DNA from 3 places in the Cytobacillus sp. FSL W7-1323 genome. Region 1 is predicted to be linked to each of the others. Evidence: riboswitches for the same ligand, from Rfam matches in the RefSeq annotation. Region 1 holds a riboswitch; each other region holds the start of a gene.
The links. Region 1 has a riboswitch for thiamine pyrophosphate ahead of thiT (energy-coupled thiamine transporter ThiT). Riboswitches for the same ligand answer to the same signal wherever they lie in the genome.
Positions count from the first base shown of each region.

Region 1 (11,104 bases):
ATTATCCATACAACATAAAGAAATTGTTATCTGAACCCGTACCGTTAGATAAAATGCGGGCGATTACAGAAAGCAAATTATATTATCATTTCGATTCCTTAGCCAAGCAAGGCTTAATTGAGATTGTAAAAGTGATTAAAGAAGTGCATCGACCAGATAAACAAGTTTATCGTATAACCGAAAAAGGACGTTTGGAACTTCCGAAAAAAATATATAAAGTCTTTGAAGATGCTGATACTATAAATGATATGATCTTAGGCATCGCGAATCTAAATTATGTTAATCCGGACAAGGTGATAGAGATAATAGAAAAAAAGATTATCGAAGCAAGAGAGTTACAAGAGACTAGGGCTCGTTTGGAAATATTGATAAATAATGATAAAGATCACCGCTATAATCGTTTCTTAAGTAATTATTTCTATGAAAGTATACAAAGCAATATCTATTGGTTAGAAAAACTACTGAGCGACTTAAAAAAGGATAATTAGCCCATATTGACAATATTAAAGGCTAGTTCTTGATAATAAAGAGATCTTGTTCTGCATAGGTTTAAGGTACTCAACAAAAAAGCTGTCGAGAAATCGACAGCCAACAAATATATATAACCCCTTGTTTACTCCACATACACCGCCGTACCATAAGCCAATATTTCACTGGCGTTTGCCATTATAGCTGACGTTTCTAAACGTACACCGATAATCGCATTTGCCCCTTTTTCTTTGGCATGCTCTACCATTCGACCGATTGCTTTCTGGCGAGATTCCGTCATCATATCTGTATATTCCGAGACTTCTCCACCGACAATCGTACGTAATCCGGCAACGATATCTTTTCCAATATGTTTCGATTGGACTGAATTTCCCCTAACAAAACCTTTTAACTCTTTTATTTCTTTACCTGGTATTGTTTCAGTAGTCACGATAATCATTTAATTCATCCTCCTCTTTTCTACGAACGTTTCTTACGATGAAATAGAATATTAGTGGTACCGGTGCTTGAATTAAGGCGATAATACCCCAGAACCAATGATTCATTCCATTTTTCTTTGCATTAGTAAATAAAAAGATACTTTGTGATAATAAAATAATTGCTACTAAGAATAGTAAAAAGAAATCAATATTCGTCATGTCGCACCTTCTCTCTATGTTTTTGGATTTGCAGAAAGGTATAACAGATGACAAGAAGGACTGTAAGACCTTGTAATGTGATAAAGACAACTGGTATTTGGGTTAATGTTGTAAAAAATAAAACAAGAATAAGTGTTGCTATTCCGCTGAATAAGAGTAATTCTCTTCGCCATTTTTTGCTAGCTTCATCCTTTTCTGCGATGACCATTTTTTCAAACCAATCTTCACTAGGAGTAGAGATGGGGTTATTTTCCTCAAACTGTGCAAAAGAACGTTTCATTTCTTTTGAAAAATCTTCTTCATCCTTGTTTGATAGGATTTTCCATTGTTCCTGGGCCTTTCTCATCTTCACCCATCTCCTTTCGAATGGTTTTAATTCCGCGGTGAACTCTAGATTTTACTGTTCCTTCAGCAATTCCAAGCATTTTGCCAATCTCATCATACGCATAGCCATAATAATGTTTTAAAATAATCGGCACTCTTAATTCATCTTCTAATTCACCGAGAGAAGCTAATAAGAAATCCCAATCTTCATTTCGTGACTGTGCCTGCCATTTTAATTTCCGCATATGTTGTGCTTTAAAGGCATCAGCTCGCTTCTGGCGCCTTTTTTGATCGATATATAATTTTGTACCAATGGATATGAGCCAAGTGGAGAATTTCGATTTCACCTGAAATTGATTTAGTTTTTCAATCGCTTTTGTCATTGTCTCTTGTGCCAAATCCTCAGCTTCTTCTCGATTAAGGGTGAGCTTCATTAAATAATGAACGAGAAGGGGATAACTCTCCTTAAATAAGTGAGCTAACGCCTGGTTATCGCCTTTTTTCGCTGCTTTAATCCATTTTTTCTCTTCCAAACCTTGCCCCCCTTTTCTTTGGATTTACTATTATGACGATTAGTGTTCTCCTTTCGTTCACGAAAAATAAAATTTTTTGAATGGAGATAGAGATTATATCTTGTTATTGCATAGAAGTTATGCGAGTGGATAAATATGTAAATGATTAGAATGTTCAATTATATCCTTATTTTCAATGACATGGACCCTCTGGTGGCATGACTACAGAGGAAAGAGCCAGCAGTATCTAGGCGTGTGTGCTATACAATCTCCATATAAACTTGGGCGGTGGTATCTTTTAAATATGTGTCAGCTTCATCCAATCAATACGGTAATTCTTAAATGAGCGTTTATAGTTAAGACTGAACGCAAAAGATGTTTACGCGCAAAAGAGAAAAGAGGAAGTCAGAGAACTGCGCGTAAATCGTGTATACGCGCAAAAGAGAAAAGAGGAAGTCAGAGAACTGCGCGCAAATCGTGTATACGCGCAAAAGAGAGAAGAGGAAGTCAGGGAACTGCGCGCAAATCGTGTTTATGCGCAAAAGAGAGAAGAGGAAGTCAGGGAACTGCGCGCAAATTGTGTATACGCGCAAAAGAGAGAAGGGGGAAGTCAGGGAACTGCGCGCAAATTGTGTATACGCGCAAAAGAGAGAAGAGGAAGTCAGGGAACTGCGCGCAAATTGTGTTTACGCGCAAAAGAGAGCAGGGGAAGTCAGGGAACTGCGCGCAAATTGTGTTTATGCGCAAAAGAGAGAAGAGGAAGTCAGGGAACTGCGCGCAAATTGTGTTTACGCGCAAAAGAGAGAAGGGGGAAGTCAGAGAACTGCGCGCAAATCGTGTATACGCGCAAAAGAGAAAAGAGGAAGTCAGAGAACTGCGCGCAAATTGTGTTTACGCGCAAAAGAGAGCAGGGAAAGTCGGAGAACTGCGCGCAAATCGTGTATACGCGCAAAAGAGAGCAGAGGAAGGTTGAGAACTGCGCACGATTGTGTTTACGTACAAAAATCATAAGAAAGAAAACAGATGATGTTGGTTTAAACTACCGTAGATAATAGTTGTTGCAAATTCATAAATAATCAAGAGTGTTCATCGTTAGATTGACATTGACGGAAGAAAAGTGCTGCTAAAAAAAGTAAGGATAAAGATGTGTCTACTCCCCCTCTCAGAAATCCAAAAAGAAAACTGCCGGTCTCAAGGAGAAAATAGAAGAGAAGATGTTGGTTTGTCTAGCTGCTTTTGGCGCTTTCATTTTGCATGGTTATCTTATGGATATCACGCCGATGTACATGTCACCCTGATTCCACAGTTCATTCATCGTGCGAAAATCCCCCAAAACGTTGACTTGAAAAAAAGGCCCTGAGTTCCCCCAGAGCCTTTAGATGATTAATATGCTTTTTTCAGAAGGACCTTATTGGCTGTTGTGTAAAGCATGACAACTACTAAGGCACATACGATAAAGGTAGGTAGCATATATGTTCCGTTATATACGAGTGAGTAAAGTGCGACAGGTTGATCTGCCGGAGCATAGGCACCAAATAGGATAATGCCTGATAAATAATGGCATAAGAAGCGTAAGAAACTTCCTAAGAAAACGCCACTAATAACATACATGTTTGCTTTGGCAAATTGGCCGTCTTGATAATTTTGCACAACTTTATTCATATAGATGCCTGCGAGTCCGACAACAGCAAAGGCTACGAAATAGTCAATGATCCAAGAGGCGAAATGAAAAGGAACAGCTCCTGTTAAGATTTGAAGTCCTCCTAATAGTAAGCCCGTTAAGACGCCGCCTTTAACACCCCAACGAAAGGCCATTAAGAAAACCGGTACCATAGCAAGTGAGATGGACCCACCTTGTGGCCAAAATCTCCCCATCAGTAAGCCTGATAAGAAATCAAGTAATAATGCCAAAGCTGCAAATATAGCAATTTCCACCATAAAAAGTGTTTTATTTTGTTTCATGTTTTTCCTCCTTCTCCGAAAAGAGAAGCGAACGAGTAAACCTGTATTACTTTTTTGTCATGAAAAAAAGCAATACATAGGCGGTGATGGATGCCTAGTATTGCTCATATCCAAAACCACGATCCCTACGCTAGCATTATCTAACAGGTTCTTAGGGTCAGAACGAACTCGCTCACTCTCAGCCATATTAGGCTCCCCTTGTGGAAGTATTAAATTTATCCTCGGTTAGAATATACTATGACTTTCATCAGAATTCAAGAATCTTTTTTTGGTAGTAAAAAAACAGATTATTTGTGAAACTTATTCCCTAGATAGTCGTAGAATAATCAAGGAGTGATTGATATGAAGAAGGTTTTTGAAGTAAACCATCATGGAAATCATATATTAATCGAAAATTATTGGATTAACGGAGAAAAGTTGTATGTAAATGGTGAATTACAGGATGAAAATTTAGGTCTAGCATTAAGAGGGGATTTGAAAGGTAAGTTAGAAGATTCAAGTGAAATTAAAGTAACTATTGGCGGTTTCTTTACTATTAATTGCAAAATATTTCTTGAGAATCGTTTAATTTTTTCATCTTAATAAAACTTACGGGGGTAGAGGGTATGGTAGGGTCAATAGATCCTGATAGGTTTATAGATCATTGGTTAAGAGAAGATTTTAAAACAATTTATGAAGCAACTTCAAAAGTGTTTCAAGGAATGGTTTCATTATCGGCATTTATTGAGATGAGCGCAGCTTTTAATAAAGGTGTGCGTAGTTATCATCTTACGTCACGGACGGATGTCATAGGCATTGGTCAGTTCGTATGGGTAGATAACTCAAAAGCAAAAGCAGTTGTGGTTGGATTCGATGATAAATATACAATTGTCAGTCTCTATTTGAAACCCTACTTTGTCTTTCCAGAAACAGATAAGATTTATACAAAGAATGAATACATTATGCCAGTGATGGATGATTGGTTTGTTTTCTGGGGTGGCACAAATGAATTTATTAATTACCATTACGTATATGAACATCAAAGGTACGCGTATGATCTATTAAAGGTGAAGGATGGCTCTACATATAATGGTAGACCTGAAAAAAATGAGAGTTATTACGCATTTGCAGAGGAAGTTATCGCCCCTCAAAATGGCAAAGTAATAAAAGTGGTTGATGGTCTCGATGATAATATTCCAGGGCAGATGGATGAAGAACACCCCCCAGGCAACTATATTGTGATAGAGCATGCGCATAAGGAATATAGTATGATTGCTCATTTTAAAAAAGACAGTATCATTGTCCAAGAAGGAGAAGAAGTTCTTCAAAAACAATTACTTGGCAAATGTGGGAACTCGGGTAACTCTTCTGAAGCGCATATCCATTTTCAAATCATGGATTCAGAAGATCTTCATAAAGGAAAATCAGTTCGCATTCGTTTTAAAAATGGTGTAGAACCGATTCAAGGAGAAATCGTAACAAATCATTTAACAAAATACCTTAATCGATTCGAAGAGAAGTTCGACAAGGTTGAAAATACGATGACAATAGCAGACTATGTTTTTGCCGTTCCCAGAGCAATTATTCAGCTTTTTAAATAGAGAAATACAGTTAAATGGAGGTCGCTTGTGCCGGCCTCCTTGCCCACAATTCAATCAAACATTTATTTAAATCGCAAAAAAAGTGGTTTGATAATAATCGTTGCTCTTTTCGTAAGACTCAGTGCGGTTTTTTAACGTATCAACTAATAACTGGATACTGTGATTCAAGTTCGTTCCTTTGATCAACACATAAGAGAAGGAATGTTCTTCTTAAAGCCTTCCAGCTTCTACAGGCCGTATGTCAACTCCTCTTTTATAGTTACCTCGGAAAATAAGGAGCGTCTAAGCTACTTTTTACACTCCTCTTTATTCCTTGTGTAGAGCTGATGAACGTCGATTTGACGCTAATTTGATGTAATTCAATCAAGTGCCTTTTTCGTGACCTACTCTTGGTCATATAAGTCCTCTATCGAATGAAAATGCCTTTCCATATGTGGGTGAACAGAAGGTCAATAAGCAATCTTCTGCAAAGGGGTTCTGGACAAACTCTTTCGCATTGGTTTGCCTTTCCACAAGCCAATATCTACTGCTATGGTGCCTGCCACTATCAATTACTTATTCGCTATTCCCAATTGTAACATGATAAGATAATTGCTCATGAGTGGCTCGTAATTGTGCGATAACACTTAGCAAAATAGCTTTACCAATCGTAAAGCTAGCTCCGATTCGTATGAACCCTGGGGCAACTTGTTTTTTTATGCTAATTATAGAATCGATCTTTCGACACCTCAAAACTGAATAAGTGTTAAACAGAAGGAGAATAAGCTCTAGGTAATGATGATTCTAAATTTAGTCATATGAAACTAAATAAACGTGTGCCGATTGAATATCGACACACGTTCAATGTTCAGCTTTTTATGTTGTCTACGTGACAGGGACAAGACAAAAGATTACGTTTTTTAAACTAACTTCATGGCTAAAGAATCAACATTCTTATTTAGCCATGCTAACTGCTTTGTTGTCAGCCTAGCAATTTTTAAATATTCTTTTGGTAACTTTCCATATGGTTCGTAAAAATTACTGACAGCTAGCTGAAAGAAATACAGATACGGCATATGGAACAAATCGTACTTAGTCAAGGTAAACCACTTTGAATAGTTATCTATATAACGTTTAAGAGCATTAGATTCAATTTTTCCACTCTTAGCAACAGGGTCCGCATAAGCGAAAGACATCATTACTTCCCAACATGCAGGTAAATGACAGGCGTCTGTCCAATCAATTGTATATAATTTTGTTTCCTTACATATGATTTGAGAAGTATAATAATCTCCATGTGAATTAGTACATGTAAACTTAGAATAATCAAACGTATAGTTATTAATTGTATCTAGATACTCTAATCGGTTAATAATATCTTTCATAGTTGTCGTATCGTTTGACTGTTGTGCTTTTTTAAAAGTCTTGAGGTAGGATTTTTTTGCCTTAATAATTTGACCGTTAGTAAATAATTCTTTATTAATCATTCCTGTTTTTAATTTGGGGGTTTGAGATAATACATGTTGAATTTTTCCTAAATTTTGAGCGGATACATCCTTAAACCAGTCAGTTCCATTATTTAAGTCATAAATTTCCCCATCTATATATTCTTGTAAGTGGTATTTTTCCCCGTTTATGGAGAATGAATAAGTTCCTTGATTAGATTTAATAACTTGTGCTACAGGAATTTCGTTTTCGTAAAGGTACTTAACCAATTTGCCTTCTATTTCGGTATCTTGAATATAGGAAGGAATACGTTTTAGAACGTAACTTCCTTTAGATGTATTTAAATAATAGGTTGCAGATATATTATGATCGGTAAGTTGTGTCATGTGAGTAATTTTTAAATCGAACTGTTCGTTCAGTATATCTTTCATTATATAAAAGTTCATTAATTACACTCTCCTCGATGAATTATTTTTGAGAAAAGCTATGAACCAGACTTAAACATAAGTTATTCAAACAAAAATCCTCCTTCATTAATCTGATTAATATTCTATAAAGCATATAGAGTAATATCAAGTAAAACAAAACGGTAATAACTAAGTTATTTCCTCTAGATAGTTTCTTTACACATAGTTATAGTTTTTATATTAGTCTGCTCTGGTTGGTTGATAGTTACTTTATTTCTTTAAATAAAGGGAATTCTTCTAGTTATGTTGCTAAAGGGGTAGAATAGTGACAATTGATTGATAAAAAGAGAAGACCCCAATCTTTTATAGAATGGGGTCGATTTTTACTCGTTTTTAATTAAAGGAGTTAATTCGCTTTTTTTGTGCAGTAAAGTCAACGTATGCATCGCTCTAGTTGCTGCGATATATAATAAGCCTTTGTCAAATTTAGATTTATATACATCAGCATTTGCAAAAGGAATGAGTACCTCATCAAATTCCAATCCTTTAGCTAATTGGATTGTTGTTACGGTTATCCCTTGCTCAAATGTTTCACTGGTATCACTTAGTTTATTAAGTGTAAAAAACTGTTTTAGTTCATCATAAATTTGATTTACTTGTGCTTCACTTTTACAGATGATACCTAAACGATTAAACGAGTTATTTTGGAACTGGATGATTAATCTTTGTAATTGATCAATCAAAGAATGCTGGTTTGTATACGATATAATTTCTGGTTTTTCTCCATGGCGATCAATTGCTTCGATGGAGTAATCCGGCATAAACTGCTTCGCAAAAGCGATAATTTCATAAGAGGATCGATAACTTTTTTTCAGTTCTACAAATTCCATTCTATCAAATATGTTACTGAAGGATTGATCGGAATTTAAACTAAAAGGATTCAACATTTGACCAAAATCACCTAAGATTGTTTTCTTGCACCTAAATATTTTATTGATTACAGCGTAATGAACGGGACTGTAATCTTGCATTTCATCAATAACTAAATGCTTAACTAAGTTAAACGACTCGATGCCCTCAAAATAGTAGATACAATATATATATGGAAAGACATCTTGATATTCTAGTCTTTCTTTATTCCAATTTAGTGCATCAGCATTATTTATCACATTAAAGAAATGTATATAAATAGATTGGGCATCACTAAATTTTAAATAGCTGCTAAGTCTTTTTTTTAAGTCTATTTTGGAAGGGATGTTTTTAATTTCTGCTGCTTTACTCTTCTTTAAAATGTCCAAGACATCATTAGATAACTCATCCAACCGTTGTTTTACTGGGAGGTTATTATAACTATGGAATCTTGATAAAAGGTATTCCTTTGTTATGATCGTATCACCAAAATGCATATTTTCATCCGGTTGGAAGATGTTTGAATCAATATTCTTTATATAATTGCTCAATTGCTTAAAAAAAGCTAATGAGGATTTTAGTTTTACTCGAAGCGTATAGTTAGAATGAGGTTCCTCTATGATTCTTTTGGTTTGTTCGTATAAAGATTCAGCTTTTATATTATTTGGAAGAAGAGCTGTGGCAATATCATCAAATGTCTGTTCACGAACTGGGTCTTCACCCAGTTCAGGCAAAACATTTGCTATAAAATCAGCAAATATTTTATTCGGTGATATGATTGTGATCTGATCAGACGATAGCTTTTCTTTGTGCTTGTAAAGCAAGTAGGCAATGCGATGCAGAGCAATGGCTGATTTTCCTGAACCAGCAACTCCTTGAATGACGAGAGTATGAGCAGATTCATTTCGTACAATCTTATTTTGTTCTTTCTGTATGGTTGATATAATTGTTTTCATTCGATCATCAGACGTTGTACTCAATTCTCTTTGAAGGACATCATCTTGGATAGTCATAGAGCTCTCTAATGCATACTGCAATTGCTGATCCTTAATTTTATACTGTCTTTTTCGGCTGATTTCCCCATGTATCATACCAACCTGTGCTTCATAAGCAGCTTGCCCAAGTTCGTATTCATAATACATACTCGATATCGGTGCTCGCCAATCGTAAATTAATATATCGTTATCTCGATCAGCTAGGTTGAACTTTCCAATATAAAATTCTTCTACCTCATCGCCATCCTCAAATTTAAAATCGATACGACCAAAATAAGGTGATTCTAAAAGCTTTTTTACTTTATTTAATTGACTATAGTAAAAGTCAATTGTTTTATCAATATTAGTCATAGACCGATAATTTTGGTACATCTCCATCGGATCAGCAGTAAACTCGGATAAATAATGCTTTAAATCATGATAATCTGCATCGTCTTTTTTAATTTTATGATTGATGTAATCTTTTTCTTCTTCCAAATGACTAATCATTTCTTTTAATCGTATACTTTCTTCCTGGAATATATCAGATGTCATTATAGCACTCCTTTCTTATACTTAAGTTTTCATAAATATAGTGTAACTGGCTTAATCATGTATCTCTCCTTGTTGGTATAAAACCATTTCCTGAGTAGGATAACCAAATTCAGTCAGAAGTTCTGCTTCTCTAAAACCTAGTTGAATTAATGCATTTCGGTAGCCTAGGTCAGCTTTATCTCCTTTTCTAAAAGACGTGATGTGGACTTTTTCGTAATTTGCCAAATCGGTCATCTTTATAAAAAGATGTATAATCTCTGGTTTATCATATAAAGGATGAACCCCCAGGAAATCAATTCCCCCATTTATGTGGGAAATCAACATATTTCCAATGATTAATCCATTTTCTATCATGATGAAGGCACGTCTGTCAGCAATGTATGTTTGAAGTACCTTTCTATGCTCTGCTTCTTGCAAGTGAGGAAAGCCATCAATTACGAGGCTTACAAAAGCCATCCAAGATGGTACATCATCCTTGGTAGCTTCTTTAATTATTCGTAAGTTCTCTAATTCTTTATTGTTACTCGTCTGAGTCCATTCATGATTAAATTGGAATCGTAACTGTAATGGATAATAGTCTTTTTCCTCACGGTATTGAAGGGGTGATTTCTTATACATTGCTTTAAATATAGTGGTAAATGCTTGCTGACTCTCGTAACCAGCAACCAATGCGATTTCTAGAATAGACTTATCGGAGAATACAAGCATCTTTGCTGCCTCAGTTAACTTTCTTCGCTGTACATAATCATGAATAGTCATACCTACTGTTTGTGAAAATACCCTATGCAGATAATACTTCGAATAATGCAAGGCATGTGCAACAAGTGCTAGGTTCATTTTCTCTGATAGATGAGCTTCGATATAATCAATGGTATCCATAATTAGATTCACTTTTTTCAAAGCTTGACCCTCCCTCACAAATAATAACAAGAAAACCTAAAGATCTTTTCATTATTCTTGCTCTTTTCTTACACATATACTAGCGGATGCCAGCAATATTATATTTAAATATGACAATGAAGGGAGAGTAATATACATTTAGTATTGGAAATGAGGGAATTTATACGGATAACAAACTATTTTTTTGTTGATAGCTCATACTATCATTACAATGTTAGGTGGAATTCAGAAGTTTACTTATATATTGAAATAACTATCACCTTAAAATGGACAATGCTTAAAAAGAGGTGGTTTGGTCGAGTAGAAAAGGAACGAATAGAACCTGTCACTTGTTCCATTCATCCCATTTAATCAAACGTTTGTTTAAATACTAAGCTTCAGTACCATATTTCAACGTATTGACCAATAATTGCGTATTGCGATTAAGGT
Region 1 covers NZ_CP151998.1:268,139-279,242, forward strand. Annotated here, with positions in the region: gene MKX67_RS01440 (helix-turn-helix transcriptional regulator) at 1-488, shown strand, start outside; gene MKX67_RS01445 (YbjQ family protein) at 614-928, opposite strand; gene MKX67_RS01450 (hypothetical protein) at 909-1,127, opposite strand; gene MKX67_RS01455 (YxlC family protein) at 1,114-1,473, opposite strand; gene sigY (RNA polymerase sigma factor SigY) at 1,427-1,984, opposite strand; gene MKX67_RS01465 (hypothetical protein) at 2,541-2,936, shown strand; gene thiT (energy-coupled thiamine transporter ThiT) at 3,347-3,925, opposite strand; TPP riboswitch at 4,030-4,134, opposite strand; gene MKX67_RS01475 (hypothetical protein) at 4,268-4,507, shown strand; gene MKX67_RS01480 (M23 family metallopeptidase) at 4,531-5,505, shown strand; gene MKX67_RS01485 (phosphotransferase) at 6,405-7,376, opposite strand; gene MKX67_RS01490 (UvrD-helicase domain-containing protein) at 7,721-9,775, opposite strand; gene MKX67_RS01495 (AraC family transcriptional regulator) at 9,827-10,666, opposite strand; gene MKX67_RS01500 (LysR family transcriptional regulator) at 11,046-11,104, opposite strand, start outside.

Region 2 (11,104 bases), 2.1 Mb from region 1:
ATTTTCTGAAGATATGAAGATAGGCGAAGCTTTTTCACTTATATATAAAGTTTTATTTGACCTAATAATTGAGCTTGAAGGCTGATATTAGTAGTTGGTCTTAATGGATACATGACATTTATCATGGTTGCGTGATGACACCTATGTCTTCACAGTATTTTCAGACGTCTTTATTATTAAATTATATTGAAGGAAAGGAACTTACAATATGACAAAAGAACGTTTGAAAACATTGAGAAAACAAATGCTGCCATTTGAAAAGGCGAATCGTAACAAAAGTATATATCAATTAATCAATACGCTTGTACCATTTTTTGGTTTATGGACACTTGCTTATTTTTCACTTTCCATTCATTATTTATTGACATTAGCTTTATCTGTTTTAGCGGCGGGCTTTTTAATACGTATATTTATCATCTTTCATGATTGCTGTCACAATTCATTCTTTAAAAGCCGCAAAGCGAATAAAATTGTGGGAACGATTGCTGGGATTATTACGATTTTTCCATATAGCGCTTGGGCACATGATCATTCCGTTCATCATGCAACAAGCAGTAACTTGGACAAGCGTGGGACAGGAGATATATGGTTATTGACTGTTAAAGAATATATGGATGCCTCTTTTTTAACGAAGGTTGGTTATCGACTTTACCGTAATCCAATCATTATGTTTGGATTAGGTCCGATTTACACATTTTTATTTAAAAATCGTTTTAATCGAAAGGGTGCTCGTTTACCAGAGAGATTAAATACGTATTTAACCAATGTAGGAATTGTTACTTTATATGCTTTCATGTGTTATCTCATCGGCTGGGAAGCATTCCTACTTGTGCAAACCCCGATTTTCCTGATTTCTGGTGCAGCTGGTATTTGGTTATTCTATGTCCAGCATACATTTGAAGATTCTTATTTTGAGCCAGATAAAGAGTGGGAATATGTGAGTGCAGCAATTGAAGGCAGTTCATTTTACAAATTGCCAAAACCACTGCAATGGATGACAGGAAATATTGGTTACCATCATGTACACCATCTAGCTCCAAGAGTCCCAAATTACGAATTAGAGAAAGCACATACTAACAGTGAGCAATTACAAAATGTACCGACCATTTCACTAGCAACAAGCCTAGAATCTCTTCGCTTTAAGCTTTGGGATGAAGAGAAGAAAATATTTGTCGGCTACCGTGCAGTAAAACAATACCGAAAAGTACCGGTATCTTAATAATAATCTGCTATAATACTGTTAAGAAACTCCTTTGTATGAAAGAAACAAAGGAGTTTTCTATTTCTACATTGAAGCGGAGGTTTATAATGTCATATCCACTTTTATATAAATTAAAAAGCTCTGGGATGACACCATACATATGGATTATCCTGACGATTCTCCCTTTTTATTTTATCTTTCAATCTTCAACGACTTGGGAGATTATTGTTGGTATCATATTAACGGTCGTCTTTTTTATCACTTTTCGTTTTGCCTTCATATCTAATAAATGGCCAGTTTATATATGGTCTCTTTTATTGATTGCAGTTTCAATGACCATGTTAATTATTTATCAGTATGTGTATTTTGCTTTTTTCATCGCTTATTATAATGGATATATAAGAAATAGAGTGGCGTTTTTTATTGTTTATATCATTCACATTGTTTCAACGACTGTAGCCATTAATTACAATATCGTTGTTAAAAGTGACATGTTTTTAAGTCAAATTCCATTTGTGATTATTATTTTAGTGAGTATGATATTGTTGCCTTTTAATATCTATAATAAAAGAAAACAAGAGAGGCTAGAGAAACAATTAGAATACGCGAACCAAAGAATTGCCGACCTTGTTAAACAAGAAGAACGTCAAAGAATTGCGCGTGACTTACATGATACACTTGGTCAAAAACTCTCACTAATAGGATTAAAGAGTGACCTGGCGAGAAAGTTAATTCAAAAAGATCCAGAACAAGCAAAAGTTGAATTAAAAGATGTTCAGCAAACAGCCCGTACAGCATTGAATGAAGTACGGAAAATGGTATCGCAAATGAGAGGAATACGATTGCAGGAAGAAGTCGTTCGTATAAAGGAAATTTTACAAGCAGCGCAAATGGATATGGAAATCAATGAACCATTAAAAGAAGCTTACACTTCCATTTTTATAGAAAATATTATTAGTATGTGCTTAAAAGAAGCGGTTACAAATGTAGTCAAACATAGTCGAGCGACAAAATGTTCGGTAGCAATAGAAGAACGAAATAAAGAATTAGTCGTTACAGTAAAGGATAATGGAATAGGCATTACGAATAGTGAGAAAAAAAGCTATGGTAATGGGATTAATGGCATGAAAGAAAGATTAGAATTTGTAAATGGCCATTTGGACATCAGTTGTGACGAGGGTACGACAATTTCAATTATTGTTCCACTTGTCGTTAAACAAGTTGAAGGAGGAGATTTGGCATGATTCGAATTGTCATTGCAGAAGACCAAAGAATGATGTTAGGCGCACTCGGTTCGTTACTGAACCTTGAGGATGATATGCAAGTCGTTGGTCAAGCCTCCAATGGAGAAGAGGCCGTTACATTAGTGCAAGAACTAAGTCCCGATATTTGTATTATGGACATTGAAATGCCTTTAAAAACAGGGTTAGAAGCAGCTGAAGCAATTAAAAACAGGGGCATAAAGGTTATTATTTTAACCACTTTTGCAAGATCTGGATATTTTCAACGAGCGATAAAAGCAGGGGTACGGGGCTATTTATTAAAAGATAGCCCGAGTGAAGAGTTAGCTGATTCGATTCGTAATGTCATGGCAGGCAAAAGAATTTTTGCCCCGGAACTGATGGATGATGTCTACCGAGAAGAAAATCCCTTAACAGAACGTGAGAAAGCGGTACTTGAATTAATGGCAGAGGGAAAAAGCACTAAAGAAATTGCCTCTATATTAACGATTAAAGTTGGTACAGTTCGTAATTATATATCAGCTATATTGGAGAAGTTAGAAGTAACAAACAGAATCGAAGCCATCACAGAGTCAAAAAACAAAGGCTGGTTTCATTAATGAATACTCGTGACGAGCAGGAAGTCACGAGTATTTTTTGTATTTCTTGACTAATTATCTAAAAAAACAAACCTTTTTTTGCATAATATTTCATGCAAATCATTTCAATAAAAAGCTAGTAAAATCCTGTATTTATAGGGAAATTATAAATTTGTAAGAATAATAGAAAAGTTTCAGAAACTGTGTTGACAATACCAAAAATAGGGTTCATAATATTTTAAACAATCAATGTACTTTATTAAGGAAATGTTATATTGATTTTATGTATTAAAGTAATAAATTCTTAATATCGTATAAATTGCGAAGGAGTAGTTTAATCATCAAAGTATTTCGTTTACAATGGTGCATAATACCACAAGAAAAAGAGTAAAGATGTTTAACGGCACTTTAAATTGATCTTAGACAGGGAGTAGAGTAGAAATGAATGATTATCAGTTTGAAATCCAAAGACGTGCAACCAAAAAAGAAAAACCGGCATTTGATCAGTTGATTTTCGGTAGGAACTTTACAGATCATATGTTTGTAATGGACTATCATGCAGACAAGGGGTGGCATGATGGACGTATTGTCCCTTATGAGCCATTACAAATTGACCCGTCTGCAATGGTATTTCATTATGGCCAAAGTGTTTTCGAAGGATTAAAGGCATATTTATCTGAAGATCAGGAAGTGCTCATGTTCAGACCATATAAAAATATGGAGAGACTGAACAAATCGAACAACAGACTCTGTATTCCGCCAATTGACGAAGAACTTGCTGTTCAAGCATTAAGACAATTAATTGCAGTTGATCGTGATTGGGTTCCAAATGTAGAAGGAACATCGCTATATATTCGTCCATTTATTATTTCTACAGAACCTTATTTAGGCGTTGCTCCATCACATCAATACAAATTTATTATTATCATGTCACCAGTCGGTGCCTATTATAAAGAAGGAATTAACCCAGTGAAAATCGCTGTCCAAAGCGAATATGTTCGTGCAGTCAAAGGTGGAACGGGTAATGCCAAAACAGGAGGAAACTATGCTGCTAGCCTAAAAGCACAAGAAGTAGCAGAACAGGAAGGATATTCACAAGTACTTTGGTTAGATGGCAAGGAAAATAAATATGTTGAAGAAGTAGGAAGCATGAATATTTTCTTTAAAATTAACGGTGAAGTCGTTACACCTGAATTGAACGGAAGCATTTTAGAAGGCGTAACAAGAAACTCTGTTATTGAACTCATTAAAGACTGGGGTATTCCTTTATCTGAGCGTCGTATCTCAATCGATGAGATCTATGAAGCGCAAAAAAATGGCACGCTAGAAGAAGCATTCGGAACGGGTACTGCAGCGGTCATTTCACCAGTCGGAGAACTATTCTGGAATAACGAAAAACTTACCATTGGTGGCGGACAAACAGGTGAAATCGCCGGCAAACTTTACGAAACGCTAACAGGAATCCAAAAAGGAAAAGTAGAAGATAAATTTGGTTGGATCGTGAAAGTAGACGAAGAAAAAGCTGTTACGACAGCAATTTAATAGAAGAAAAAGAACCACTTGCCATTGATGGTAAGTGGTTTTTTAAAGGGTTAGACTAGAAATGTGGTTCTGTAAAATGGACAAAAACTGAAAAGAATAAAACCGAAGTGATGGATTTAGAAAATGGACTGACTGTATATATTATTATCGTTTGATTTTGCTACTTCAGCCCTACAATCACAAAAGGATTTTACGCTTTTTAACAAGCAAGGTTGTCCTTTCCGAGAGAAGTTAAATAAATTGGTATTTTTTTCATGCGGAAAATTCGTTATAATAGAGAAAAAAGAAAGGATGAAGTAATTTGCCAGACCTAAAACCGCTCAATCCCTCTTACCAACTCCGATTATTACGCGTGCTCCATCTTAGATCAAAATTGTCCCCTGAGAATGAACAATATCTCAAAATGTTAGAAAAAGGATATGAAGGAGAAAGTAAATGGCGAGATGATTTGCAACAACTTTCACCAAAATTCCCCATCCTCTATGATATATTGCTAGAAATAAATCATACATCCTTTCAAATTGATGCACTCTGTGTAACTCCCCACAAACTCATTGCTTTCGAAGTGAAAAATTATAGTGGTGATTTTATGATTCAGGAAACTAAATGGTATTCACCAACAAATAAGGAAATTAAAAATCCCCTCCTACAAATCGAAAGAAATGAAACCCTCCTACACCAATTCCTTACTAAGCACGAATTAAACATTGCATTTGATTATCTACTTGTTTTTGTTCATCCCGAGTTTATGTTATATGATCGTACAAAGAAACAAAATGTTATTCTTCCACCGCAAATTCCACGATTATTAAGAGAACTAAATCAAATAGACATTCAACACTCTCCATTTTATACAAAAATTGTTCATGCTTTTTTGAGTCATCATAAAGAAGAAAAGAATTACGCTAGAAAAATCGAATATTGTACGGAGGATTTGGTAAAAGGAGTGGTTTGTCGAGAGTGCGGTGGGCAGATGAAGCGAGCGAGTTTGCGCAAATTTCATTGCTCAAAATGTAGGAGGAACATTTCATCTTGTGATGCATTAAGTGAAGCAATCAATGACTTTATTATTCTTTTTCCATCAGAAAAAGTAACAAAGACGGCGATTTATGATTGGTGTGGTGGAGCAATAAGTAGTTCCGCAATACAACGATTCTTACAAGAGAAATATACACTTAATGGTGGTGGAAATTATTTTTATTATCATTAATGGGTTTTAAAACCGAAGAAACAGTTGAATTATTTAGTAATGAAGAGAAGTGACAGTATCTTATAGATTGAAATGTATTCTGATGGGGTCAATCTATTAGTAAGCAGTTATATGTTGAACAAAGGACTTTGTGCACAAAAAAAATCTATATAACATCACAATAAAAGTGGATAGTAAGTCACTCAGTAGGAGAATCAGAGATGAGCGCCTCGCAAAGGGGGTTAGCAAGTCACTCGGAAGGGGAATCAGAGATGAGCGCCCCGCAAAAGGGTTTAGCAAGTCACTCGGAAGGGGAATCAGAGATGAGCGCCCCGCAAAAGGGTTTAGCAAGTCACTCAGAAAGAAAACCAGAACTGAGCGCCCCGCAAAAGGGTTTAGCAAGTCACTCAAAAGGAGAATCAGAGATGAGCGCCCCGCAAAAGGGATTAGCAAGTCACTCGGAAGAAGAATCAGAGATGAGCGCCCCGCAAAAGGGGTTAGCAAGTCCCTCAGAAAGAAAACCAGAGATGAGCGCCTCGCAAAAGGGATTAGCAAGTCCCTCGGAAAGAAAACTAGAGATGAGCGCCTCGCAAAAGGGTTTAGCAAGTCACTCGGAAGGGGAATTAGAGATGAGCGCCCCGCAAAAGGGATTAGCGAGTCACTCAGAAAGAAAACCAGAAATGAGCGCCTCGCAAAAGGGATTAGCAAGTCCCTCAGAAAGAAAACCAGAAATGAGCGCCTCGCAAAATGGTTTAGCGAGTCCCTCAGAAAGAAAACCAGAGATGAGCGCCCCGCAAAAGGGTTTAGCAAGTCCCTCAAAAGGAGAATCAGAGATGAGTGCCCTGCAAAAAAGTTTAGCAATTCACTCAGAAAGAAAACCAGAGATGAACGCCTCGCAAAAGGGTTTAGCAAGTCCCTCAGAAAGAAAACCAGAGATAACCGCCTCACAAAAAGGGAGTTATTCAGCAATATATTTAGAACCAAACACAAATGAAAGCCGAGCAAGGGAGTGCCCGGCTTTCATAAATTCGTTTAGGATAATGCGAATTACTTAGATAGTAAAAGAAACATTCTAATGAACTATAACCATAATCATCACAAGCTTTATCCTATCCCACTAACAATCAATTCAGCAGCTTCTTCAGCTGTTTTCCCGTCAACATTGATTTTTAGATGATATGGTTGATAATGAGCTTGTCTTTCTTTGTAGAGATGATACATTTCGTCAGTAGAAAGACCATTCAATTTCGGTCTTGTATCTTTAATCAATGGGTATCGATCGAGCCAATTTTCCCATGAGAGCTCGATAAGGACAACGGTACTGTTTTGTAAACAAATTTCGCGGTTCTTACTGTTTAAAAAGGCGCCGCCGCCTAATGAAAGAATCTGTTTTTCTTCGGCAGATAGTTGTTCAATCAATTCGCTTTCAGCTTTTCGAAAAACTTCTTCACCATGATCAAGGAAAATTTTTGAAGTTGACATCCCAAACTGTTGTTCAATGCGTTCATCCGTGTCGATTAAACCCCACTGTAATTTCTTAGCTAATTCCGTTCCTATGGATGTCTTTCCGACCCCCATAAACCCAATAAGTACAATACTCTTATCTTCCATAGACTGTCCTCCCGAATGTTATATAAAATATCATATCATAACGTTTTATGTCGCAACATCGTTTCTATCCAATGTTTTTTATTTTCATTTCTATCATTTCATGTTATATTGACATCATATATTATAAGTTTTCACTGGGGGTGCCTTCACATAGAGGCTGAGATTGAATGCCGTTCAAAACCCTTTGAACCTGATCTGGTTTGTACCAGTGGAGGGAAGTGTGTCGATGTAGTCGTCCTCGCTTCCTTTTGGAAGTAGAGGATTTTTTTTATATATGAATAAATGCTAGGGGTGCCAAATACTTGGCTGAGATGAACCCTTTGAACCTGATCTAGTTAATACTAGCGTAGGGAAGCGAGTGACGTCATACATATCATGATGACCAAAGCCGCTTATTCAAAATAGCGGCTTTTTTATTTTTATCGAAAGGAGGAAAGGTCTATGAATAAAATCCAAAAAATGACGATGACGGCAACGATTGCAGCCATCACTACTGTGTCGAGTAGTCTCATTTTTATTCCGATTGGAATAGCGAAAATTTTTCCGATTCAGCACTTGGCGAATGTATTATCTGCTGTACTTCTTGGACCATGGTATGCCGTTAGTCAAGCGTTTCTTTCATCTACATTGAGAAATATGATGGGGACTGGAAGTGTTTTTGCCTACCCCGGGAGTATGATTGGCGCATTACTTGCAGGGTTCCTTTATCAAAAAACGAAAAAAATTGGCTTCTCAGCACTAGGTGAAGTCGTTGGAACAGGAATGATAGGGGCAGTAGCGACTTATCCGATTAGTACATTACTTTTAGGACAAGAAGCAACCCTTTTCGGATTCCTACCAGCATTTATGGTGAGCTCGTTTACTGGAGCAATTTTAGGATATGGTTTATTAAGAGTATTAATTAAGAATAAAGCTATTGGAGGTTACATCAATGAAAACAGCATTAACGATCGCAGGTTCTGATTCAGGAGGAGGAGCTGGGATTCAAGCAGATCTTAAAACTTTTTCCGCCAATGGTGTGTTTGGCATGTCCGTCATTACGGCGATTACCGCTCAAAATACAGTAGAGGTACGTTCGGTACAGGATATAGAAATCAATATTATAAAAGACCAAATAGAAGCTGTGTTTGATGATATCCAAGTTGATGCTGTCAAAATCGGGATGTTGTCATCTAGTGAGACTGTAAAAATCGTCGCAGACCGTTTAAATCATTATAGTCCAAAAGTGATTGTGTTAGATCCTGTTATGGTTTCAAAAGGTGGACATCATCTTTTAAAGGAACAAGCTATTGAAGCATTAAAAGCGAAAATGTTACCACTTGCGACTGTAATTACGCCAAACATTCCTGAAGCTGAAGTACTTTCGGGTATGACAATTCGCACGGTTGATGATATGGAGCAAGCTTGTAAAAAATTATATGAATTAGGGCCAAAAGCCGTCTTATTAAAAGGTGGACATTTAGAAGGAGAACCGAATGACTTATTATGGGATGGACAAAGTTTCAACTGGTTTAATGGTCGAAGAGTAGAGACAAAAAACACCCATGGTACAGGTTGTACTCTATCATCTGCCATTGCTGCTGGGTTAGCAAAAGGGGAAGAACTTATTGAGGCCATACAGTCTGCGAAAAATTATATTTCCATAGCGATTGAGCATAGCCTAGCACTCGGTCATGGGCATGGTCCGACAAATCATTTTTATGAGTTATACAACAAAGCAAAGATGGAGGAAAGATAATGGCGATTTCAAGTGAAGCAGTTGAGAGAGTCTTTCAGCAGTTACAAGAACATACCCCACTCATTCATCATTTAACAAATACAGTAACTATTAATGATTGTGCAAATGTGACCCTAGCAATGGGCGGTTCACCTGTTATGGCCACCCAACTCTTAGAAGTAGAAGAAATGGCTATGATGGCAGATGGGCTCGTAATTAATTTTGGTACTATTAATGATGCGATGTTTGCGGCAATGATTAAAGCTGGACAAACTGCCAATCAAAAAGGGGTCCCAGTAATATTTGATCCAGTTGGTGTTGGTGCAACCACTTATCGCACAAATAAGGCAAAAGAGCTAATTAGCACAATAAAAGTGTCCATTATTCGCGGCAATGCTTCTGAAGTTTCTGCTCTTATTGGTAAGAATACAAAAACGCGTGGTGTTGATGCAGGGGCTATTGAAATAGCACCTGAAGCACTTGCAAAGGAGGCAGCTGAAGTCCTAAACTGTCTCATTGTTATTAGTGGAAAAGAAGATGTCATTACAGATGGGAAGCAATTAGTTGTGATTGATAATGGAGATTATCTTTTGACGAAGGTAACAGGAACTGGCTGCATGACAGCTTCATTAGTAGCAACTGCTGCTGCTGTTTCAGAAAATTGGTTTGACGGGGCTGTTATTGGTATGGCTACTATGAGTCTAGCAGGGGAAATCGCAGCTAAGAGCTTACATGCCGGTGAAGGGTTAGGTTCATTTCGAGTGAAGCTAATGGATACGATTAGTACAATGAATGCAGCCATTTGGCTAGATGGAGTGAGGCAAAACTAATGGATTACCGTTTATATTTAGTCACAGATGATAAAATAGCAAACAATGAATTATATGATATTGTTCGAAGTGGTGTAAAAGGTGGTGTGACCATCGTTCAATTAAGAGAGAAGACAGCGGATGGTCAACTCTTTTATGAAAAGGCGAAAATATTACAATCTATATTAAAACCATTGGATATTCCACTGATTATTAATGATAGAGTAGACATCGCTTTAGCGGTAGGTGCAGCAGGTGTGCATGTTGGACAAGATGATCTGCCATGTGCCGTCGTTAGAAAGATTGTTCCTGATGATATGGTAGTTGGTATCTCTGTATCCAATGTGGAGGAAGCGAAACTTGCTCAAGAACAAGGAGCAAATTATGTTGGAATAGGTTCGGTGTTTCCGACAACTTCTAAATCAGATGCTGATTTATTAGCACCAGGTATGCTCGAGGAAATCATTGCAGCGATTGATATTCCTGCTGTCGCTATTGGTGGTATTCAACTAGAAAACATAAAAATGCTTAAAAATCGAGGGTTAGCAGGTGTTTCTGTTGTCTCAGCAATTAGTAAATCTAAAAATCCAGAAAAGTCAGCTCGAGATTTACTTCAATTATTCCTTTAGACCTAAAAAATATCATAAGTGTAGTTAAAGAGAACTTATTCCATTGACAAGATACTATTAATATACTAAAATTACTTTTGGTTCGAGATATTTCATTTTAGTGTATTTCGAATAAATTATTACGACATTCGGAGGTCTTCACATAATGGCAAAAGTTCTATTTGTAAACGCAAGTGATCGTCCAGTTGAAGCTGGAATTTCTGTAAAAATGTATCATGCATTTTTACAATCATATAAAGAATCAAATCCATCAGATGATATTACGGAATTGAATCTTTTTGAAGAAAACATGCCTTACTATGGTAATGATGCAATCAATGGTACTTTTAAAAAGAACCAAGGGTTGGAATTAACTGCTGCAGAAGAAAAGGGTGCGGCGCTAGTTGAGAAGTATTTAAATCAGTTCTTTGATGCTGATAAAATCGTTTTCGCATTCCCACTTTGGAATTCAACTGTACCAGCTCCATTGATCAGCTATGTTTCTTACTTAGCTCAAGCAGGTAAAATGTTTAAATATACTGCTGAAGGTCCAGTAGGATTTGCTGGCGACAAGAAAGTGATGCTTTTAAATGCTAGAGGTTCTGATT
Region 2 covers NZ_CP151998.1:2,390,189-2,401,292, reverse strand. Annotated here, with positions in the region: gene MKX67_RS12290 (branched-chain amino acid aminotransferase) at 1-85, shown strand, start outside; gene MKX67_RS12285 (fatty acid desaturase) at 209-1,219, shown strand; gene MKX67_RS12280 (sensor histidine kinase) at 1,309-2,445, shown strand; gene MKX67_RS12275 (response regulator transcription factor) at 2,442-3,041, shown strand; gene MKX67_RS12270 (branched-chain amino acid aminotransferase) at 3,462-4,562, shown strand; gene MKX67_RS12265 (nuclease-related domain-containing protein) at 4,864-5,772, shown strand; gene MKX67_RS12260 (hypothetical protein) at 5,973-6,806, shown strand; gene MKX67_RS12255 (shikimate kinase) at 6,856-7,362, opposite strand; TPP riboswitch at 7,489-7,596, shown strand; TPP riboswitch at 7,640-7,732, shown strand; gene thiW (energy coupling factor transporter S component ThiW) at 7,804-8,325, shown strand; gene thiD (bifunctional hydroxymethylpyrimidine kinase/phosphomethylpyrimidine kinase) at 8,294-9,100, shown strand; gene thiM (hydroxyethylthiazole kinase) at 9,100-9,909, shown strand; gene thiE (thiamine phosphate synthase) at 9,909-10,517, shown strand; gene MKX67_RS12230 (FMN-dependent NADH-azoreductase) at 10,663-11,104, shown strand, end outside.
Region 2: linked by a shared signal. The riboswitch ahead of thiW (energy coupling factor transporter S component ThiW) and the one ahead of thiT (energy-coupled thiamine transporter ThiT) in region 1 are both predicted to bind thiamine pyrophosphate.

Region 3 (11,104 bases), 2.0 Mb from region 1:
AAGTGATGATAGTTCACTTGCTTTTTTTACGGCTACAGCGGCTTGCCCGGCTGACTCGATTTGTTTTATGTGCTCAGAAACGGCTCCTTGCAAGGCGAGTACGCCAATTTTCAACATTACCAACCACGCTCCTGCATTCTTTCTTCTAAGGATAATTTAGAAATATCTAATCCTTTCATAGCAGCACCGAGTTCTTGCGAAAGCTTCCCGATTAAATCGTAGTCTTTATAATGCGTTGTTGCTTGCACAATGCTATGAGCAAACTTTTCTGGATTTTCAGATTTGAAAATACCCGATCCTACAAAGACACCGTCAGAACCAAGTTCCATCATAAGAGCAGCGTCTGCTGGTGTTGCAATCCCTCCAGCAGCAAAGTTTACTACTGGTAATTTGCCATTTTTCTTAATTTCACGAAGGATATCATATGGTGCACCTAAGAGTTTAGCTTCTGTCATGAGTTCATCATCATTCATTAAAGTGATTTTCCGAATTTGTGCTTGAACTTTTCTCATATGTCTTACTGCTTCAACAATATTACCTGTGCCCGGTTCACCTTTCGTTCTTAACATGGATGCACCTTCACCAATTCTTCTTGCTGCTTCACCTAAATCACGACATCCACACACAAATGGAACCGTAAACTCACTTTTTAAAATATGGTACTCTTCATCTGCAGGGGTTAATACTTCACTCTCATCTATGTAATCAACACCCATTGCTTCTAACACTCGTGCCTCAACAATATGTCCAATTCTAGCTTTGGCCATGACAGGAATAGACACTGCCTGCATCACTTCTTCTACAATTCTTGGATCGGCCATGCGAGCGACTCCTCCAGCTGCACGAATATCCGAAGGCACGCGCTCTAATGCCATAACAGCAACTGCGCCTGCTGCTTCAGCGACCTTTGCTTGTTCAGCATTGACGACATCCATAATGACACCGCCTTTTTGCATTTGTGCCATCCCGCGTTTTACTGTTTCTGTACCTACTAATTGACTCATTTTCATTCCTCCATTGCATTTTTCAGATTTGTTTATTAGTATAAAAAGGAACTGATATGATTGTAAGTATCAGTTTTTGATAATTTTATAGTATCAGTTAGAGGGGGCAGTTAGATGGATTACTTAGCTTGTGAGTTGTTAAGAGACAGTGATGTACCTTTATATGAGCAATTATATGACTATATTAAAGGCGAAATAACAGTGGGAAGATTACTAGAAGGAGATAAGCTTCCATCTAAACGAAAATTAGCCACCTTGTTAAAAATAAGTCAAAATACTATTCAAACAGCGTATGAACAGCTTGAAGCGGAAGGTTATATTGAAGTACAAGCGCGCAGAGGCTACTTTATATTACCATTAACAGACTTAGAATATATCGAAAGTAAAATGAAGAATGAAGGTTCAACAGTTGGTGTTTATCCTAAAGAACAAACCGCGATTTATGATTTTCACCCGAGCCAAATTGATACTGTTCACTTTCCATATGATAAATGGCGAAAGTATGTGAAACAACATATTGAACCGGTTCATCAGTCCTCATTACTGCTTGGTGAAAACCAAGGGGAACTTGATTTAAGGCAGGAAATTGCGCAGTACTTATATCATTCCCGTGGCGTAACTTGCAAGCCTGAACAAATAGTAATTGGCGCAGGTGTAGAAGTTCTTTTACAACAGCTGATTTTTCTATTTGATAAAAATACAGTCTATGGGGTGGAAGACCCAGGTTACCATTTAATGATGAAGATACTACATAATTACGGATATGAAGTGTATCCACTGTTAGTGGATAGACAAGGAGTCGACATTCACGCCATAAAAAAATCACCTATAGATATCCTGTATACGACACCTTCACACCATTTCCCTTATGGAACCGTTTTACCGATTCAACGAAGACAACAATTGTTGAATTGGGCAGCAGAGAAGGATGATCGCTACATTATTGAAGATGATTATGACAGCGAGTTTCGCTATAACGGAAAAACGATACCGTCTCTGCAAAGTATGGACAGAGGGGAAAAGGTTATTTATTTAGGCTCTTTTTCTAAATCTTTTATTCCATCATTGCGAATTAGTTATATGGTTTTGCCAAAACCCCTTGTTAAATCTTATAAAGAAAAATTATCTTTTTATCATTGCACGGTTTCGAGAATAGACCAAAATGCTTTAAGTGGATTTATGAAAGACGGGGAGTTTGAAAAGCATTTAAACCGGATGAAAAAAGTTTATAGAAGAAAGGTCGAAATAGTTCTAAACGTACTCAAGTCCTTTCCGCAATTAGAAGTTATGGGAGAAAGCTCTGGATTACATGTCGTATTGATTGTCAAGAACGGAATGAATGAAAGCGAACTCGTAGCACGCGCAAAAAGAGAGCGCTTGAAAATTTATCCATTATCTAATTACTCCATAATTAGAAGAGATGATAAAGAACCGCAAATTATATTAGGCTTTGCAGGTATTATTGAAGAGCAATTGGAACACAGCTTGAAAGCATTGTTCAAAGCGTGGGGGATGGATGAGATTGATTAGATAAATCTATCTTTGCTTGATTCAATAAAAAAATTAGAATTAAGTACTTTAAGATAATCAACAACGAACAAATTCTTATCATATAACTGAACTTGTTCGTTGTTAATTTTACTTAGAAAGGTTTTAGCGAGTAAAGTTAGGGCATAATCCGATGGCCAAATATATTAAGTGTACCCAATCGATAGGAGACGTAATAGGCGATTATTAATATGATAAGCATGATGATAAAAAATAGGTAATCAGTCGCTTTGATTTTCATTACAGTATAATAGGTTCGATCTTTTGACCCTGTAAAACCTTTTGATTCCATTGCAATTGCGACTCTTTCAGCCTTCCGAATGGCGCCAGCTAATAGGGGGATAAAATATTGTCTCGTATGTTCCACGCGATTTCTCCATCCTTTTGCACGACCAAGGCCCCGAACACGATGAGCTTTCTTTAACAAGTCTAATTCGTGCTTGCAGGTTGGAACAAAGCGATACCCTGCCAAAATACCATAAGTTAACTTAGGTGAAAGGCGAACTTGCTGCATTAAACTTAACATAAATTTTGTTGGATCAGTTGTAAAAGCAAAGAGTAAAGATAACCCTATAAAACACAATGACCTTAGTGCTAAACTCATACTAACTATAATGCTACCCATCCTAATATCAAAAGAAAAGAACGAAAAAAAAATAGGACCAGTTGCGTACTTATCATCCGTATACAGCATTGTCATCCAAGCTAACCCGAGCGCAAAAAAGGACATCGGTATAAAGTAAAACAACCATTTCTTTATGTTCAGTTTACTGAAGAAAAAGGTAAGTATCAGGATATAAATAAACATAATCGCTGGTGTAATAATATCAAAGGAAAAGCTCAACAAAATGGCAGGTAAGATAACCGTAATAGCTTTTATGGTTGGATTTAATGAGTGTATCATATCGTCATCTCTTCATTTATCAACCGTAAGCGGTAAGGTATCCTTAATCTGGCTCTTTCTAAAAGGTCAGTTTTTCGCCAAAGTGCTTTAGGTGTACCATCATAAACGATCTTTCCTTGTTGCATAACCAAGACATTATTACAGTATGAATCAACTAAATCCATGTCATGTGTAACGAAAACGATGGTGGCCCCTTTATCATTTAGGTGCATGACTTTACGCATAAATTGAGAGGTCGTATAGGCATCTTGTCCAAATGTTGGTTCATCGAATAGAAGTAAATCAGGTTTGGAATGTAACATCGTTGCTACACTTAGCCTTCTTTTTTGGCCACCACTTAAGGAAAATGGATTTTTCCACTTATCAGATAAGAGATCAAAATCGGTTAATAAATGATGAACCATTCTTTCTGTTTCTTCTGTAGAATAGCCACTTAGCTTGATACCAAAACACACTTCATCGTATACAGTTTGGTTAATAAATTGATGCTCAGGATTTTGAAATACATAGCCCATATTCTTATACAATTCGTTTTCATGCCAATTACTTAATGGAGTGTTTAAAAAATCAATTGAGCCTGATACGGGCTTAATTAATTTGGCTATTAACTGTAATAAAGTAGATTTACCAGCACCATTTTCGCCAACTATTGCGCAAAAGTCCCCTTTTTTGATTGAAAAGGAAAGTTCATTTAGGATTTGCTTATTTTTATAGTTAAATTGTATATCTTTAAGATTGACGATTACTTCTGTACTTTCTTTTTCACTTGATGGTCGACTAGGCATTTTCCTATTTTCATACCTTTTAGGAACTCTTATACGATTCTTCGTCAACTTATGTAAATGATTTTGAAAACCTTCCTTCGGCGTACTATCTAAAAGTATTTCTCCTTTTTTATTAAGCGCAACCAACCGATGAGCGTATGGTTCCCAGTCATCGATTTCGTGTTCAATTACAAGCAAACCAAATCTTTGTTGTTTTTGAATCTTAATAATTGTCTCGATAAACTCGAGGCTAGATATCGGATCTAAATTTGCTGTAGGTTCATCTAAAATTAAGTATTGAGGGTCCATTAAAAGGATAGAAGCTAGCGCAACCTTTTGTTTTTGTCCTCCTGAAAGATGGTGAATGTTATGTTTCATATATTGTGATAATCCTACAATATCTAGCACATGTTCTATTCTTTGTTTCATTTGGCATCTGGGAATAGACAAGTTTTCTAACACAAATGCTAATTCATCTTCTACACGAACCATGCAAAACTGACTTTCTGGATCTTGAAAGACAATGCCTATTTCTTGGTTTATTACTCCTTTAGGGTAGGAGGAGATATTTCTCCCTTTATATAAAAGGTCCCCTGAAGTAAAACCTTCAACCGCCTCAGGATATAGACCATTTAAACATAGTGTAAGTGTACTTTTGCCAGAACCACTTGCTCCAAGTAATAAAGTCACTTCCTCTGCATATAACTTACAGCTTACATTATTTACAGAAGGCTCATCGTGTTTATCAAAGGAAAATGAGAAAGAGTCTAATTCAAAAATTGGTTGATGATTTTCCATGCCTTGCTAGTACCTCCTTCCCAATAGGGTACCCATTTAAAACACCAGTTTTCGCTAGTTGATCTGCTAATATTTTTCCTAAATAACCAGCAATGATAGCTCCACTTAAGAGACGTATAACAAACATTGTCATAATAAGCCAGGATTCATAGGCATGAAAACCTGATACAAAGAAATGGTAAGGAAAACTAATAAATGCAGCGCTGACACCTGAAAAAACGAGAATACGAGGTTGATAATTTTTCCATTTTGTCAGAGCAAAAGCGATTTCCGCCCCTAATCCTTGCACCATCCCTGAAAGAATTAAAGTGGGTCCAGATGTTGAGCCGACAAGTACTTCGGTAATAGCAGCAATGGTTTCTGCTGTAAAAGCAACGCCTGGCTTTCTGATAATGTAAGCAGCTATTATGGATACAATAAACCATATGCCATAAATCAATTCATAACCAATGGGTCCAAACCCAAACGGGGTAAGGATGGCAACAAGAACTTTACCGACCCCAAAAAACCCTAAATAAATAAAGCCAAATACGACACCCAGGACTGACATGAGAACAATATCTTTCAGACGCCATGATTTTATCATGAGACTTTCACTTCTTTAGCTTTTCCAGTAGGGCTGTTAGCTGATAATGTGAATGTCATTGTCACATGAGATACATCTTGCTTGGTCTGATCGAAAACGTTCTGTAACAAGTTAAAAATATCATTCACCTTGCCATCAAGCCTTGTGGCATAATGGCTATGGCTAACGTTTACTTCAGTCTCCTTGGACCAATCAATTTGCTCATAAATTTTTTCCATATAATCTTCCCTCCCTAAGGGATAGAGGGCAAATTTACAACCTGCAAGCTGGTCTATTTCTTTTGTATCATCCTTGTTCAAGGCAATGTCAGATTCGTCCATGTATACATCTGCTGCTGAATCTCCTGGACAACCAATCGAAAAGGTACCACTCATAGCGATGTGTTCTCCTGTTTTAGCTGCGTGTAAAAAGATTGCCCTCACTACATCAAAAACATGAATTTGCTTACCACGGATACAAGTAGATACATCATCAGTTTCTGACCACACCTTTGACATGTTCACTTCTTTAAGGGCAAATAAGATGATGTCCACATACCTCTCACTCATTGGAGAAAGCGTAAACTGACAACCTACGATACTACTTGTTCCACATAATTGATTCATACAAAAATCTCCTTTTAACATTTTTTGAACAAAAAAAACTGCACCCCGATGGAATGCAGTTTGGCTATGCAGAAAAAAAAGAGAATACACTGACCAACTGCACTTCCCCACGCTAGTATTATCTAGATCGGGTTATAAGGGTCAGGCAATTGCCTTCTCAGCCATTAAATATAGCTCCCCTAGCGCATTCGATATATTTTATTTGTTCGTCTATCCTATCATAAGCAAAAAATCATTATCTGTAAACCAATACTTGTCAATTGATAATGTAGTAGAGATAAATACAATTTACTAATTGATACGTAAATGATGCAAAAGAGTAAGGAATACAGTTTAAATCGCAATATAGTAGAGGTGAATAAAATATTGATGTGAAGAATGTTGATATATTCGCATACTATTTAGAATGAAGAATAACCCGATTACTAATTTCAGTAATAATGGTTGTCATTTCTTCCGGAGATTCTTTCATCCCATTCATTAACCATTTTTCAATTACATAAATACATCCACTAATTACAAAGTAAATCATATATTTTGATTTATCTAGATTTATGACCTGCTGTTCTTCCTTTAAACTATTAATAATGATTGATTGTGCAGTATCAATCACTCTCGTTTGAAAAGCTTTGTTACCATGGTCACTAAATAAAACAAGAAAATCAGCACTACGTTTATAAACATAATCTAATAAATACTTTGTCATTGCAAAAGTTTCATTTGTCTCATTATGGTTGTACTGTTTTAAAGTGACCTGTAATTCTAACAAAATCTCATCTTCAATATGCTGGAGTAAATCAAATTGATCACGATAATGACTATAAAAAGTAGAACGATTGATATCTGCTTTTTGACATAATTCTTTAATGGTAATGGAGGAGATTACTTTTTCTCTTAATAATACCATTAAACTTTCCTTTAACACCATACGAGTATATTGTTTCCGACGATCCAATTTTTTGTTCATCATGCCAACCCTCACTTTTTTAGAGAAATCCAACAAAGTACGCTTAAATGTTGGATGTTAAACATTTTTTACACAACTGTTTGTTGTTTATCTAACACAGTGGTATGTATAATGTTACTGTAAAAGAATTTCAACATCAAGAAGTGGGGAAACCAATAATGATTGAGTTTATTATTCGTTATAAAAAATCTGTAACAATCATTTTCTTTTTGTTATCAGTGCTTTCTGCTATTGGATTTCTGTTTGTGAATGTTAATTATAATATGAAAGATTATATCCCAGCAGAAGCTGAATCTACCGTTGCTTTAGAAGTGATGGAAGAGGAGTTTACTAGTGGCATTCCAAATACAAGCGTAATGGTTGAGAATGTAACAATCCAAGAAGCGCTCGTTATCAAAGAGAAATTAAATAAGGTTCAAGGTGTAACTGATGTGATGTGGTTAGATGATGCGATGGACATAAGAACACCAATAGAAACCGGAGACCAAGGCACAATAGAAAATTACTACAAAAATAATCACGCTCTTTATTCTGTCACCATTGAGAGTGGCAAAGAGGTCGAAGCAACAGAAGATATATATCAAATAATTGGTGAGAAGGGATCACTTATTGGCGAAGCTGCAAATACAGCTACGCAGCAGAAAATGACAGGGCAAGAAACGTTACTCGCTGCAGGGATACTTATTCCCATTATTATCATTATACTAGTTCTCTCGACAAACTCTTGGGTTGAACCGCTCTTTTTCTTAACGGCTATCGGTGTATCGGTAATTATTAATTTAGGGAGTAATGTTTTTATAGGAGAAGTGTCCTTTGTGACACAATCAGTCGCACCAATTTTGCAGTTAGCTGTTTCCTTGGATTACGCTATCTTTTTATTACATAGTTTTCAAGATTATCGTAAACAAGGGCATGAGCCAAATCAAGCTATGAAACTAGCTATGAAAGAATCGTTTAGTGTCATTGCCTCGAGCGCATCTACAACTCTATTTGGATTTATTGCATTATTGTTTATGGATTTTGAGATTGGATCAGACCTAGGTTTAAACCTTGTTAAAGGAATAATTTTAAGTTTTATAAGTGTGATGGTATTCCTTCCAGCACTTACATTATTATTCCATCATTGGATTGAAAAAACACAGCACAAATCATTAATACCAAATTTTAAAGGTATTGGAAAAAAAACATTAAAGTTAAGGTTTCCGGTCTTGATTTTCGTCTTACTTCTCGTTATACCTAGCTTTTTAGCACAAAAAGAAACCTCATTTACTTATGGAATGGGGGATCAACCTGACAGTACTAGGTTAGGGCAAGACATCCAAAAAGTAGAAGAAATATTTGGCGAATCAACCGCTGTAGTATTATTGGTACCTAATAATGAAATAGGTAAAGAAAAAGAAATGATAGCATCTATTGAAGAGGTTGACCATGTCTCAAATGTAATTGGCTACACGAATATGGTTGGTTCGACTATTCCGCAAGAATATTTAGAGGAGGAAGCAAAGGAACAATTCTTATCCAATAATTACAGTCGAATCATCATTAATACTGATGCAGGAACAGAAGGAGATATTCCTTTTCAATTAGTAGAAGAGATAAGGGAAATAGGTACTAAGTATTTTGGTAATCAAGCGTTAACTTTAGGCGAAAGTGTTGCACTTTATGATATGAAATCAACGGTTACAGAAGATAATTCTTTAGTAAATACTTTAACCGTTATCGCGGTTGGATTCGTGTTACTTGTCACATTCAAATCATTATCATTACCGATTATCTTATTATTAACAATACAATCTTCTGTTTGGATTAATCTCGCCATACCCTATTTTACCGATACGTCATTAGTATTTATTGGTTATCTCATCGTTAGCACTGTACAGCTTGCAGCAACGGTCGATTATGCCATTTTATTAACAGAGACTTATAAGCATAATCGTGGAAAACTTTCTCCAAAACAAGCGATGAGAAAAACAATTGATGAGAAATTATTTTCCATTATCGTGTCTGCCTCCATTTTATCTAGTGTCGGATTTATATTATGGCTAACTTCTTCAAATCCAATCGTCGGTTCTATTGGATTATTATTAGGTAGAGGAGCATTGCTCGCGTTTTTACTCGTTATCCTTTTTCTACCTGCATTATTATTACTATGTGATAAATTGATTCAAAAAACATCTCTACAAATGGACTTTAGTAACAAGGAGGAAAAACATGAAGATCATTAAATGGATGCTTATCACTGCTTCCCTATTTTTCTTTCCTGTGATGAATATACATGCTGAATCACAAACAGTTAAAGGCGGAATGAGTAAAGGGAAAGTAGCAAACAAAAATGAAGTGATTTATGCTAACTTGCTAGCAGACGGTAACCTAACCGAATTATATGTTGTCAATTCGTTTGAACTGATAGAACCTGGTGTGATAGAAGATTTTGGGAATTACCAAAAGGTTAAAAATCTAACTGACACATCAAAAATTAGCAAAGAAAATGATCAGATCACATTACAAGCAAAAGAAGAAAATTACTATTATCAAGGAAACTTACCAAATAACTTTGAGTTACCTTGGCGTTTTACAATTAATTATTACCTTAATAATAAAAAGGTTGAACCAGAAAATTTAGCTGGTAAATCGGGCGATATAAAAATGGAAATTGCTGTAGAAGCGAATGAAGGTAAGCATTCTTCATTCTCTGAAAATTATATGCTGCAAATTAGCATACCGCTGAACACTGAAAAATTCAAGGATATAAAAGCCGAGAATGCCACTGTTGCACAATCCGGCAAAGATAAGCAGCTCACTTTTACCGTTATGCCGGAGCAGGAAGAAGTATTTACGATTGAGGCAGAAACAAATCATTTTGAAACAGAAGGTGTGCAAATATCTGCTTTACCTGCTTCACTTGCCATTGATAGCCCAGATACTGAAGAATTGACGAGTGAGTTTCACTCATTAACTGAGGCAATTGGTGACATTCATCATGGTGTCGGAGACTTAGCAATAGGAATGAATGAACTATCATCAGGCTTACGGTCTTTAGAGGGTGGGTCTGCACAATATAAAAAAGGACTAAATGAATTAAGTCAGTCTGGTAACCAATTAACAGAAGGATCAGCACAAATAAATAATACTTTATCTTTGATTAAAGATGAGATGAAACAAGCCAGTGGCGTAAGTGGTATTGGGGAACTCGAGAATGTAACAATCGATCTGCCTGAGGTAGCGGATAATCTAGAACAAGCAGCAAATGATGTAGACCAAGTAGTTGTTAATTATAATGAGGTAAAAACACAAATCAATCGTGCTCTGGAGCAGATACCAGATAACCAAATTTCAGATAAAGAGATAAATAAATTATATGAAAGTAATGCGGATAAAGAGGTAATTGATCAATTGGTAGAAACCTATAGAGGGACAAAAGCTGCTCAAGAAGTTCTACTACTAGCCAAAGATAACCTTACAGACATGGTTGAACCGCTATCAACCTTTAGTCAATCAATGAGAGAAGCAGCAGGTAACCTTCGTGCAATATCATCTAATATAGACGAATCTATTCTTCAAATTGACATTGATGAAGGGTTAAAACAATTGACATCTGGTGTTGAAGAAATGGTATCTAACTATAATCAATTCCACCAAGGGTTACTTGCTTATACAGGCGGTGTTTCTGAATTAAGTACATCATATAGTGACATCCATGAAGGAATTAGCGGTTCTCTATCTGGAGCTGAGCAACTAACGAAAGGAGCTGGCTCGCTTCATAATGGAACTGGACAATTACATGATGCAACTAAAGACATTCCTGATGAGGTGACAAAAGAAGTGGATGAAATGATATCGCAATATGATAAATCTGATTATGAGCCAATTTCTTTTGTATCAGATAAAAATAATGAAAAGTTGGAACTAGTCCAATTTGTCATCCAAA
Region 3 covers NZ_CP151998.1:2,315,028-2,326,131, reverse strand. Annotated here, with positions in the region: gene pdxT (pyridoxal 5'-phosphate synthase glutaminase subunit PdxT) at 1-114, opposite strand, end outside; gene pdxS (pyridoxal 5'-phosphate synthase lyase subunit PdxS) at 117-1,004, opposite strand; gene MKX67_RS11900 (PLP-dependent aminotransferase family protein) at 1,119-2,534, shown strand; gene MKX67_RS11895 (energy-coupling factor transporter transmembrane component T) at 2,671-3,456, opposite strand; gene MKX67_RS11890 (energy-coupling factor transporter ATPase) at 3,453-5,018, opposite strand; gene MKX67_RS11885 (ECF transporter S component) at 4,993-5,604, opposite strand; gene MKX67_RS11880 (YkoF family thiamine/hydroxymethylpyrimidine-binding protein) at 5,601-6,209, opposite strand; TPP riboswitch at 6,297-6,400, opposite strand; gene MKX67_RS11875 (TetR/AcrR family transcriptional regulator) at 6,607-7,176, opposite strand; gene MKX67_RS11870 (MMPL family transporter) at 7,335-9,401, shown strand; gene MKX67_RS11865 (YhgE/Pip domain-containing protein) at 9,388-11,104, shown strand, end outside.
Region 3: linked by a shared signal. The riboswitch ahead of MKX67_RS11880 (YkoF family thiamine/hydroxymethylpyrimidine-binding protein) and the one ahead of thiT (energy-coupled thiamine transporter ThiT) in region 1 are both predicted to bind thiamine pyrophosphate.